Regions from separate parts of the Streptomyces sp. NRRL S-1813 genome, predicted to be linked through region 1. Evidence: riboswitches for the same ligand, from Rfam matches in the RefSeq annotation. Region 1 holds a riboswitch; each other region holds the start of a gene.
The links. Region 1 has a riboswitch for cobalamin ahead of IF67_RS0131640 (HoxN/HupN/NixA family nickel/cobalt transporter). Riboswitches for the same ligand answer to the same signal wherever they lie in the genome.
Positions count from the first base shown of each region.

Region 2: another riboswitch for cobalamin. It lies ahead of IF67_RS0130425 (prenyltransferase/squalene oxidase repeat-containing protein); the one in region 1 lies ahead of IF67_RS0131640 (HoxN/HupN/NixA family nickel/cobalt transporter).
Region 3: another riboswitch for cobalamin. It lies ahead of cobN (cobaltochelatase subunit CobN); the one in region 1 lies ahead of IF67_RS0131640 (HoxN/HupN/NixA family nickel/cobalt transporter).
Region 4: another riboswitch for cobalamin. It lies ahead of IF67_RS0122595 (cobalamin biosynthesis protein); the one in region 1 lies ahead of IF67_RS0131640 (HoxN/HupN/NixA family nickel/cobalt transporter).

Region 1 covers NZ_JOHB01000032.1:64,078-66,269, forward strand. The annotation lists gene IF67_RS0131635 (VOC family protein) at 1-54, shown strand, start outside; gene IF67_RS0131640 (HoxN/HupN/NixA family nickel/cobalt transporter) at 129-1,316, opposite strand; cobalamin riboswitch at 1,314-1,532, opposite strand; gene IF67_RS0131645 (alpha/beta fold hydrolase) at 1,604-2,192, opposite strand, start outside.
Region 2 covers NZ_JOHB01000029.1:79,930-82,121, forward strand. The annotation lists gene IF67_RS0130420 (MBL fold metallo-hydrolase) at 1-408, shown strand, start outside; cobalamin riboswitch at 630-809, shown strand; gene IF67_RS0130425 (prenyltransferase/squalene oxidase repeat-containing protein) at 978-2,192, shown strand, end outside.
Region 3 covers NZ_JOHB01000014.1:75,803-77,994, forward strand. The annotation lists gene cobN (cobaltochelatase subunit CobN) at 1-1,118, opposite strand, end outside; cobalamin riboswitch at 1,156-1,283, opposite strand; gene cobG (precorrin-3B synthase) at 1,451-2,192, shown strand, end outside.
Region 4 covers NZ_JOHB01000016.1:71,028-73,219, forward strand. The annotation lists gene IF67_RS0122590 (hypothetical protein) at 1-366, opposite strand, end outside; cobalamin riboswitch at 569-722, shown strand; gene IF67_RS0122595 (cobalamin biosynthesis protein) at 852-1,919, shown strand; gene IF67_RS0122600 (cobyric acid synthase) at 1,930-2,192, shown strand, end outside.

The sequences.
Region 1 (2,192 bases):
GAGCGCTGGGGGCCGGATCTGATGACGGGCGCGGCGGCCGGTTCGGCCACCTGACCGGGCAGCCGCGCCCACGCGGCGATACGGGCACGGGCGGCGGCTGCGTACGGGGCTGCTGGGGCTGAGGTGCCTCAGGCGCCCAGCGCGGCCTGCTCCGCCTGCTCTGCCTGTCCCGCCTGCGTCGTCGGCTTCGTTCGCGCCGCCCAGCGCTTCTCGACGCCGGCCAGTCGCCAGTACGCCAGCGCCGCTGCCCACACCACCACGAAGAGGCCGACGATGAGGAAGCCGACATTGTCGAGGTCGAGGCCGGAAATCCAGCCGGTGAGCGGGTCGTTGAGGGCGAGCTTGTCGTGCAGCACGGTCACCAGCTCGATCGTGCCGATGAAGAAGGCGACGGCGATCGACAGGCCGGTGATGGTGAGGTTGTAGTAGACCTTGCGCACCGGGTTGGAGAACGCCCACTGGTAGGCGAAGTTCATGAAGGTGCCGTCGAGGGTGTCGAACAGGCTCATCCCGGCGGCGAAGAGCAGCGGCAGGCACAGCACCGCGTACCAGGGCAGGCCGGCCGCGGCGCCGCTGCCCGCCATCACCATCAGGGTCACCTCGGTCGCGGTGTCGAAGCCGAGCCCGAAGAGGAAGCCGAGCGGGAACATCTGGCCGGGACGGGAGATCGAGCGGGTGAACCGGCCCAGGAAGCGGTTCATGAAGCCGCGTGCGTCGAGGCGCTGTTCCAGTTCGGCCTCGTCGTAGTGGCCGTTGTGCATACCGCGGAAGACCCGCCAGATCCCGGCCAGTGCGATGAGGTTCAGGGCGGCGATGAGGTAGAGGAACGTCCCCGAGATCGTGGTGCCGATCGTGCCCAGGATCTGGTGCGTACGGGATTCGTCGTTGAGCAGCGTGCCCGCGAGCTGGGCGCCGCCCGCCACCAGAGCCGCCATCGCGACGACGACACTGGAGTGGCCGAGGGCGAACCAGAAGCCGACCGACACCGGCCGCTTTCCGTCAGCCATCAGCTTGCGGGTGGTGTTGTCGATCGCGGCGATGTGGTCGGCGTCGAAGGCGTGCCGCATGCCGAGGGTGTAGGCGGTGATGCCGAGCCCCACACCGAAGACCTGGCTGCCCACGGCGTAGTGATGGGGCACCACGAGCAGGAAGAGCACGCCGAAGGCGACGACGTGCAGACCGGCTATGACGGCCATCAGGCCCGCGGTGCGGACGGTGTCCTGCCGGCGCCAGCGGAAAGCGGCGGAAGCAGGGGTGTTGCGGGTATCGGTGGACAGGGCCATCCGGCGGTCACGCTCCAGCACCTCGTGGATCAGTTCGTGAGATGCCGTGGCCGGTCTCCTGGCTTGGGGGAGGGTGTACGCGTCCGCCCCCGCCTTCCCGGCCGCGGGCTGCGGTCAGTGGCGCCACCGGCGCGCCGTGCGCCTGTGGAAGGGGTGAAGATCCCCGATCACAGTGGCGAGGGCCGCTCCGGACTGGGACCACACGGTCCGTCACCGGTCTTCCCGAACACCACGGCCCGGTCACTCTAACCGCCGCTCGGGAGGAGCGAGGTTCGCGGGGGCCGGGCCGTGGTCGGTGGGCGATCGGTGGTCGCGGGGCGTCAGTACTCCAGGGCCGAGAGGAAGGCATGGAGTTCGTGGTCGAAGAGCGCGGTGTTCTCCAGATTGACCATGTGGGCCGCGCCCGGTATCCGGACTCTTCGGGCGCCGGGGACGGTCAGCGCTATCGCATGGGCATTGGCGGAGATGTCGCTGCTGTCGAGGTCACCGTCGAACACGACCGTCGGCACCCGGATCTCGCCGAGGCGGTCGGCGGCGCCGATCTCGAGGGGCATACCGGCGCCCATCCCGTCGGCATGCACCTCCACATTGGCCTCGGCCGAGGCACGCATCCGCTCACGGAATCCCGGGTGCACCGCGGACGGTTCGCGATGCGGTCCGTCCACCCACATCCGCAGGAAGTGCTCGACATAGCGTTCCGCGCCGTCGGGGGTGCCGATCGCCGCCACCTGCGCCTTGATGTGCTCCAGGAGGAAGGGGTCGGTGAAGGCGCGGCCGCTGATCCCGGGGGAGGCGAGCGCGAGGGCCGTCACCCGGTCCGGGTGGGCCATGGCGGTGTCGAGCGCGACCCGCGCACCATGGGAGAGGCCGACGAGGACGGCGCCGGGGACATCGAGCGCGTCGAGCAGG
Region 2 (2,192 bases), on a different contig from region 1:
GGGGGTTCCCCCTGCGAAGCCGGGAGCGGGCGAGAAGTGGCGAGCCCGGCGGGCGTCCCCGACCCCCTGGGCGACTACCTCGACTCCCTCGCCCACGTCGGCCGGCTCGCCCCCGCCGAGGTGCTGCCCGCCCACCAGCACGCCTTCACCGACGCCGGCGGACGTGTCCGCGAGCTCCTCGCCCACCACGAAGCACGGCTCTCCCAGCTGCGGGCGCTGCTCCGCGAGCCCCGCACTGCCTGGCAGCTCGCCATGGCCATGGAGTGGAACCGCCCCTGGGACCAGATTCCCTACGCCTCCCGCAATATCGCCGTCTCGGAGGCGGAGGCCCATCTGCGCCGTCTGGTGAAGCAGGGACAGGCGGAGCGGGTGCCCGGGTCCGATCCGGTGCGGTACCAGGCGGTGTGAGGGCGGGGACGCGGGCGCTCGGTCCTGCCCGGTGGGCGGGGCAGCGTTGATCCGTCCCCGGGGCGCGGCCGGTTCGCACACGGGGGCGCGGCCGGTTCGTGGCGGGGGCAGCGCTGGTTCGTGGCGGGGACAGAGCCGGTTCGTGGCGGGGACAGCACTGGTTCGTTCCCGGGCGCGGCTGGTTTCCGCCCGGCGCGGTGCCGGCTCGTACGTGCGAGCGAGTGCCCTGACGGGCGCCGGTTAAGGTGTGCGGGACAACTTCATCCGTACCCGATCGGGGAAAGCCGGTGGAAATCCGGCGCTGACCCGCAACCGTGAGGACGGCCCCTCCGCACCGCGCCCCCGGCCCGGTGTGGACGGCCGTACGAGCCGGAGCACCCGACCGGGCACGACCAAGGCTCCCGCCACCGAAGCCGCCGCCCGTGCGGACGGCCGGTGCGCGGCACCGTCGAGGTATACGGAGCTGAGCCCGGTGCCACCGTGCCCGATCCATGGATCGGCGCGCGGGTGGCCGGCCGAGCGCGGCTGCGTAGCATCCGCCGCGACCCGACCCGAGAGGCACCGACCCGATGGCCCCCATGGCTTCCATGGCTCACCAGGCCCCTTTGACGCATTCCGTCGCCTTCCTGGCGCGCCGCGCCGCCACGGCGCTGGCGGCCGTGCTGGTGCTGGGCGCGGCCGCTGCCCCCGCCGCATACGCCGACTCCCCGTCCGCGTCCCCCAAGAAGCTGCCCGACGGGCTGTACGGCTCCAAGGACCCGCAGTACGACGGGGTCTGGCGGCAGTCGCTCGCACTGCTGGCCCAGGACACCGTGGGCGTGCGCCCCGCGGCGTCTGCCGTGAACTGGCTGGCCGGTCAGCAGTGCGCCGACGGCTCGTTCACCGCCTTCCGTGCCGAGCCGGGCAAGCCCTGCGACGCCAAGACCCTGCGGGACACCAACCCGACGGCCGCCGCGGTGCAGGCGCTGGCCGCGCTGGGCGGGCACCGCGACGCCGTGAAGAAGGCCGTGAGCTGGCTGAAGTCGGTGCAGAACGACGACGGCGGCTGGAGCTCGATGGCCGGCTCGGCCAGCGATGCCAATTCCACCTCCGTGGTCATCGGCGCGCTCGCGGCGGCGGGCGAGAAGCCGCAGTCCGTGACGTCGAAGAAGGGCGGCAAGACCCCCTACGACGGGCTGCTCACCTTCCAGCTCGGCTGTGCGGCGAAGGGGGACGGGCGCGGCGCGTTCGCCTTCCAGCTCAAGGGGGCGGCCCCGAACGCCGACGCCACCGCGGCCGCGGCGACCGGAGCGCGCGGCAGGGGCTTCGTCGTCGAGCCGGCCGGCAAGGGCGCGGACACCCCGGTCAAGCCGCTGAGCTGCAAGGACGGGGACAAGGAAGGCAAGGGGGACAAGAAGGCGGGCGCCGACGACCCGGCACAGGCTGCCGAGGCCGGCGACGCCTACCTCGTCGCACAGCTCGACGAGAACGGCCAGCATCTGCTCTCCGCGATGCCGGGCGCGGAGGATCAGCCCGACGTCGGCAACACCGCCGACGCCGTGGTGGCGCTGGCGGCCGGCGCACACGGCGCCGCCGCCGCGAAGCCGCTGAAGTGGCTGGAGAAGAACTCGGCTGACTGGGCGAAGCAGAGCGGCCCCGCCGCCTACGCCCAGCTGGTGCTGGTCGCGCACGCCACCGGCACCGACCCGCGCTCCTTCGGCGGCACCGACCTGGTGGCCGCGCTCAACGCCACCGGCCCCGAGCCGGCCGCCGCGGCGAAGAAGGACACCAAGGACGCCGACGAC
Region 3 (2,192 bases), on a different contig from region 1:
AAGTCGTAGCCGTCGGCCTGGAGGCGGCGCAGCAGGGCGACGGCACTGGCCGGGGTGTCCAGGCCGACCGCGTTGCCGATCCGGGAGTGCTTGGTCGGGTACGCGGACAGCACCAGCGCGAGGCGCTTCTCGGCGGCCGGGATGTGGCGCAGCCGGGCGTGCCGGACAGCGATGCCGGCGACCCGGGCGGCGCGCTCGGGGTCGGCGACGTACATCGGCAGACCGTCCTCGTCGACCTCTTTGAAGGAGAACGGGACGGTGATCAGCCGGCCGTCGAACTCGGGGACGGCGATCTGCGAGGCGGCGTCCAGCGGCGACAGCCCCTCGTCGTTCTCCTCCCAGGCGCTGCGCGGCCCGGTCAGGCACAGGGCCTGGAGGATCGGTACGTCGAGGGCGGCCAGCGCGCCCGCGTCCCAGGACTCGTCGTCGCCGCCGGCGGAGGCCTCGGCGGGCTTGGTGCCGCCCGCGGCGAGGACCGTGGTGACCAGGGCGTCGGCGGCCCGCAGCTCCTCGATCAGCTCCGGCTCGGGGGCGCGGAGGGAGGCGACGAACAGGGGCCGGGCGCGGCCGCCCGCCGCCTCGATCTGCTCGCACAGGGTCCGTACGAAGCCGGTGTTGCCGCTCATGTGGTGGGCGCGGTAGTAGAGCACGGCGATCAGCGGGCCGGTCTCGTTGCGGGCTTCCCACTCCAGCGGGCCCCAGGACGGGGCCGGGGCCGGCGGGTCGAAGCCGTGGCCGGTCAGCAGCACCGTGTCGGAGAGGAAGCGGGCGAGCTGGTCGAGGTTGGCGGGCCCGCCGTGCGCGAGGTAGGCGTGCGCCTCGGCCGCGATGCCGACCGGGACCGTGGACTGCTCCATGAGCTGGGCGTCGGGGGCCTGTTCACCGGTGAGCACGACGACCGGCCGGTGCTGGTCCTCGGCGAGCAGCACCTCCAGGCCCTCCTCCCAGGCACGGATGCCGCCGAGGAGGCGTACGACGACGAGGTCACAGCCCTCCAGCAGCGTGGGCAGCTCGGCGACGTCGAGCCGGGCGGGGTTGGCGAGCCGGTACGGCACGGGACCCGTGGCCGCGCGGGCGCTGAGCAGGTCGGTGTCGGAGGTCGACAGCAGCAGAAGCATGCGAGCGCAGGCCTTCCTCGGGGTGTCCGCGCCCCGGGTGGTCGTAAGGACGGCGGGAGTTCCTGGCTCGCCCGGTGGTTTCCGGGTTCACAGTGGCGGGACCGCGCCGGATTCTCACCGGGCTTCCTCCCTAGGGCCGTAGGACCCTGCGCCGTCGCTGGCGTCGGTGGGTCAGCCGACCCACCGACCTGCATAGTAAGGGCTGTGGAGCGCCGAGGTAAGCGGGCCTTGGGGCAGGCCGGACCGGTGCCGGGGGCGCGCACGCCGCGGGCCGGGCTCATGGCCGGATCCGGCCCGGATCGGCGCCCGCCCCCGTGGGTATGCTCGCGGCCATGCCGCCCTCCCCCTCGACACGGCCCCAGGCCGCCGCACCGCCGCTGCGCGACCGCGGTGACGCCTGCCCGGGAGCGCTGCGGCTGCACCGGGCCACCGACGGCCACCTCGCCCGAGTCCGGCTGCCCGCCGGAGATCTGACGGCTCGTCAGGCCGGTGCCCTGGCCGACGCCGCGGACCTGCTCGGTGACGGCCATCTCTCCCTCACCTCCCGTGGCAACGTCGAGCTCCGCGGCCTTGCGGAGGGCTGCGGCGGCCGGCTCGCCGCTCTGCTGCGCGACGCCGGCCTGCTGCCCTCCGAGCGCCATGAACGCATCCGCAACATCCTCGCTTCCCCGCTGGCCGGGCTGGACCGCCACACCCCTTCTGACGTGCGACGGTGGGCTCGTGAGCTGGACGCACTGCTCTGTGCGAGCGAGTCCGCGACCGCCCTCTCGGGCCGTTTCCTGTTCGTCCTGGACGACGGGCGGGGCGATGTGGCGGCGCTCGGCGGAGATGTGAGCTTGCTCGCAGAACCGGCCGGGGACCGGTCCGGCCCGGCCGGCGGCGCCCTGCTGCGGGTCGGCGACGATGCGGCGGCGCTGCGGATCGCAGGACCGGACGCACCCCGCGCCGCGCTCGCCGCCGCCGAGGCCTTCCTGACCGCCGCCGCGGCGAGCGGCAGCGGTGCCTGGCGGGTCCGTGAACTCCCCGACGGGCACGGCCTGACGGCCCGGGACGTGGCGGCGGCGCTGCGGTCGG
Region 4 (2,192 bases), on a different contig from region 1:
CGCGTCGCCGAGCGCGCGCAGGTCCCCGTCGCCGCTCCCGACCGCGACGGTGGGCCGCTCGCCGGTGTCGCGTTCCTCCCGGCGCCGTCGCACCCACTCCTGAAGGGCGATGGTGAGACTTTTGGTCATCTCGGCGGCGACGGCGCCGACGATGACCAGGATCAGGTCGTCGACGCCGACGGCCATGTCACCGGGGCCGTCGTCGCCCTCGTCCTGCGGCCGCGGCCGCAGCAGCCAGTCGTGCCGGCGCCGGTCCAGCCACGGTTCGCGCTCCAGCCACGCCTTGAGGTCCTCGATGTCCTGGTCAGGATTGTTCGTGCCCGTGATCCTGATGCGGATCTCGTGGCGGTCAGCGCTCTGCGGCATCCCCCGGCCCCCTTCCGGCGGCCCCGTCGCCGCCGTGCACCAGATAGTGGCGTGAGATCAGGGGCGCGGGCAACCGTCTGTGACGTGGCTGCCACGCTGTGGCGTGCACCACAGCGCGTGCCACAGGGCAGCGTCGCAGGTCAAGGGTGAGTTGACGGGCATTCGCGGGGCGTGGTGGACTGCCGGAGCCATTCGGCGACAGATGAGGAAGTCCGGTGAGAATCCGGCGCGGTCCCGCCACTGTCACCGGGGAGCGTTCCTCCAACGAAGGTCACGGTCCGCCTTGCGTACGTCCGATGACGTACACCGGGACTGGAAGGCCGGAGGACTCGCCGATCCGGGGAGCCAGGAGACTCTTGTCGCCGTCACGTCGAGCCAGGGCGCGGACCCTGAGTGAGGACATACCGCCATGCCCGGCCGCCCTGCCAGATCTCCACTGCCCGCTGCCGCAGGGCCCCTTCGAGGCATGACGGACGTCTGATCCGATGCGCGGCGAACACGCGGGATATGCGTGCGGCGCGGCCCTCGGCTTTCTCGCCGACCTGATCGCGGCGGACCCCCGGCGCGGCCATCCGGTGGCCGCCTTCGGCCGGGCCGCGGGCGCCGTCGAGCGCCGGCTGTGGCGTGATCACCGCGGATACGGGGCGGCACATGCCGTGGTGTGTGCGGGCGGTGCCGCCGCCGGTGCCGCGCTGCTTCAGCGTGCCGTGCAGGGCGCTGCCGTTTCCCCGTCCCCCCTCCGCAACGGCGCCCGGGTCGCGCTGACCGCGGCGACGGTCTGGGCCGTGCTGGGCGGTACCTCGCTCGGCCGGGAGGCACGGGCCGTCGGCGGTGCGCTGACGGCGGGCGATCTGGACGTGGCGCGGGAGCGGCTGCCGCATCTGTGCGGGCGCGATCCGCAGGCGCTGGACGGGCCGCAGATGGCCCGTGCGGTGGTGGAGTCGGTCGCCGAGAACACCTCCGACGCGGTGGTGGGCGCCCTCGTCTGGGGCGCGCTGGGCGGGGTGCCCGGCCTGGTGGCGTTCCGGGCGGTGAACACCCTGGACGCGATGGTGGGGCACAAGTCGCCGCGCCACCTCCGCTTCGGCTGGGCCTCGGCCCGGCTCGACGATCTCGCCGGCTGGCCCGGCTCCCGGCTGACCGCCGCGCTGACCGTGCTCGCGGGCCCCGACCGGCGCGGTGCGCTGCGGGCCTGGCGGGCGGACGGCGGCGCGCACCCGAGCCCCAACGCGGGCCCGGTGGAGGCGTCGTTCGCGGGCGCGCTGGGCGTACGGCTGGGCGGCACGCTGGCGTACGGCGGGCGGGTGGAACACCGTCCGGTGCTCAACGAGGGGGCGCCGCCGGTCGCGGTGGCCGACATCGAACGGGCGGTGCGGCTCTCGCGCCGGGTGAGCGCGCTGGCGCTGGTGACGACGGTGGCCGCGCGGCTGGCGTTCGGCTCCGCGCGGCGGTCCCCGCTGCGTACCGGCCGCCCGTCCGCAGATGCAGTGACGCGCAGGGCCGCGGGTGCGGTGGCGCGTACGGTTCACGACAGCCGGGGTCCCGGCGCATGAGGAGGACCCGGTGAACGGGCGGTTCAAGGCATCCGGAGGGGCCGTCGGCGGTGGCCTGTTGGTGGCCGGTACGACGTCCGACGCCGGCAAGAGCGTGGTGACGGCGGGCATCTGCCGCTGGCTGGCCCGGCAGGGCGTCCGGGTGGCACCGTTCAAGGCGCAGAACATGTCGCTCAATTCGTTCGTCACGCGCGAGGCTGCGGAGATCGGACGGGCCCAGGCGATGCAGGCCGCCGCGGCGCGGGTGGAGCCGACCGCGCTGATGAATCCCGT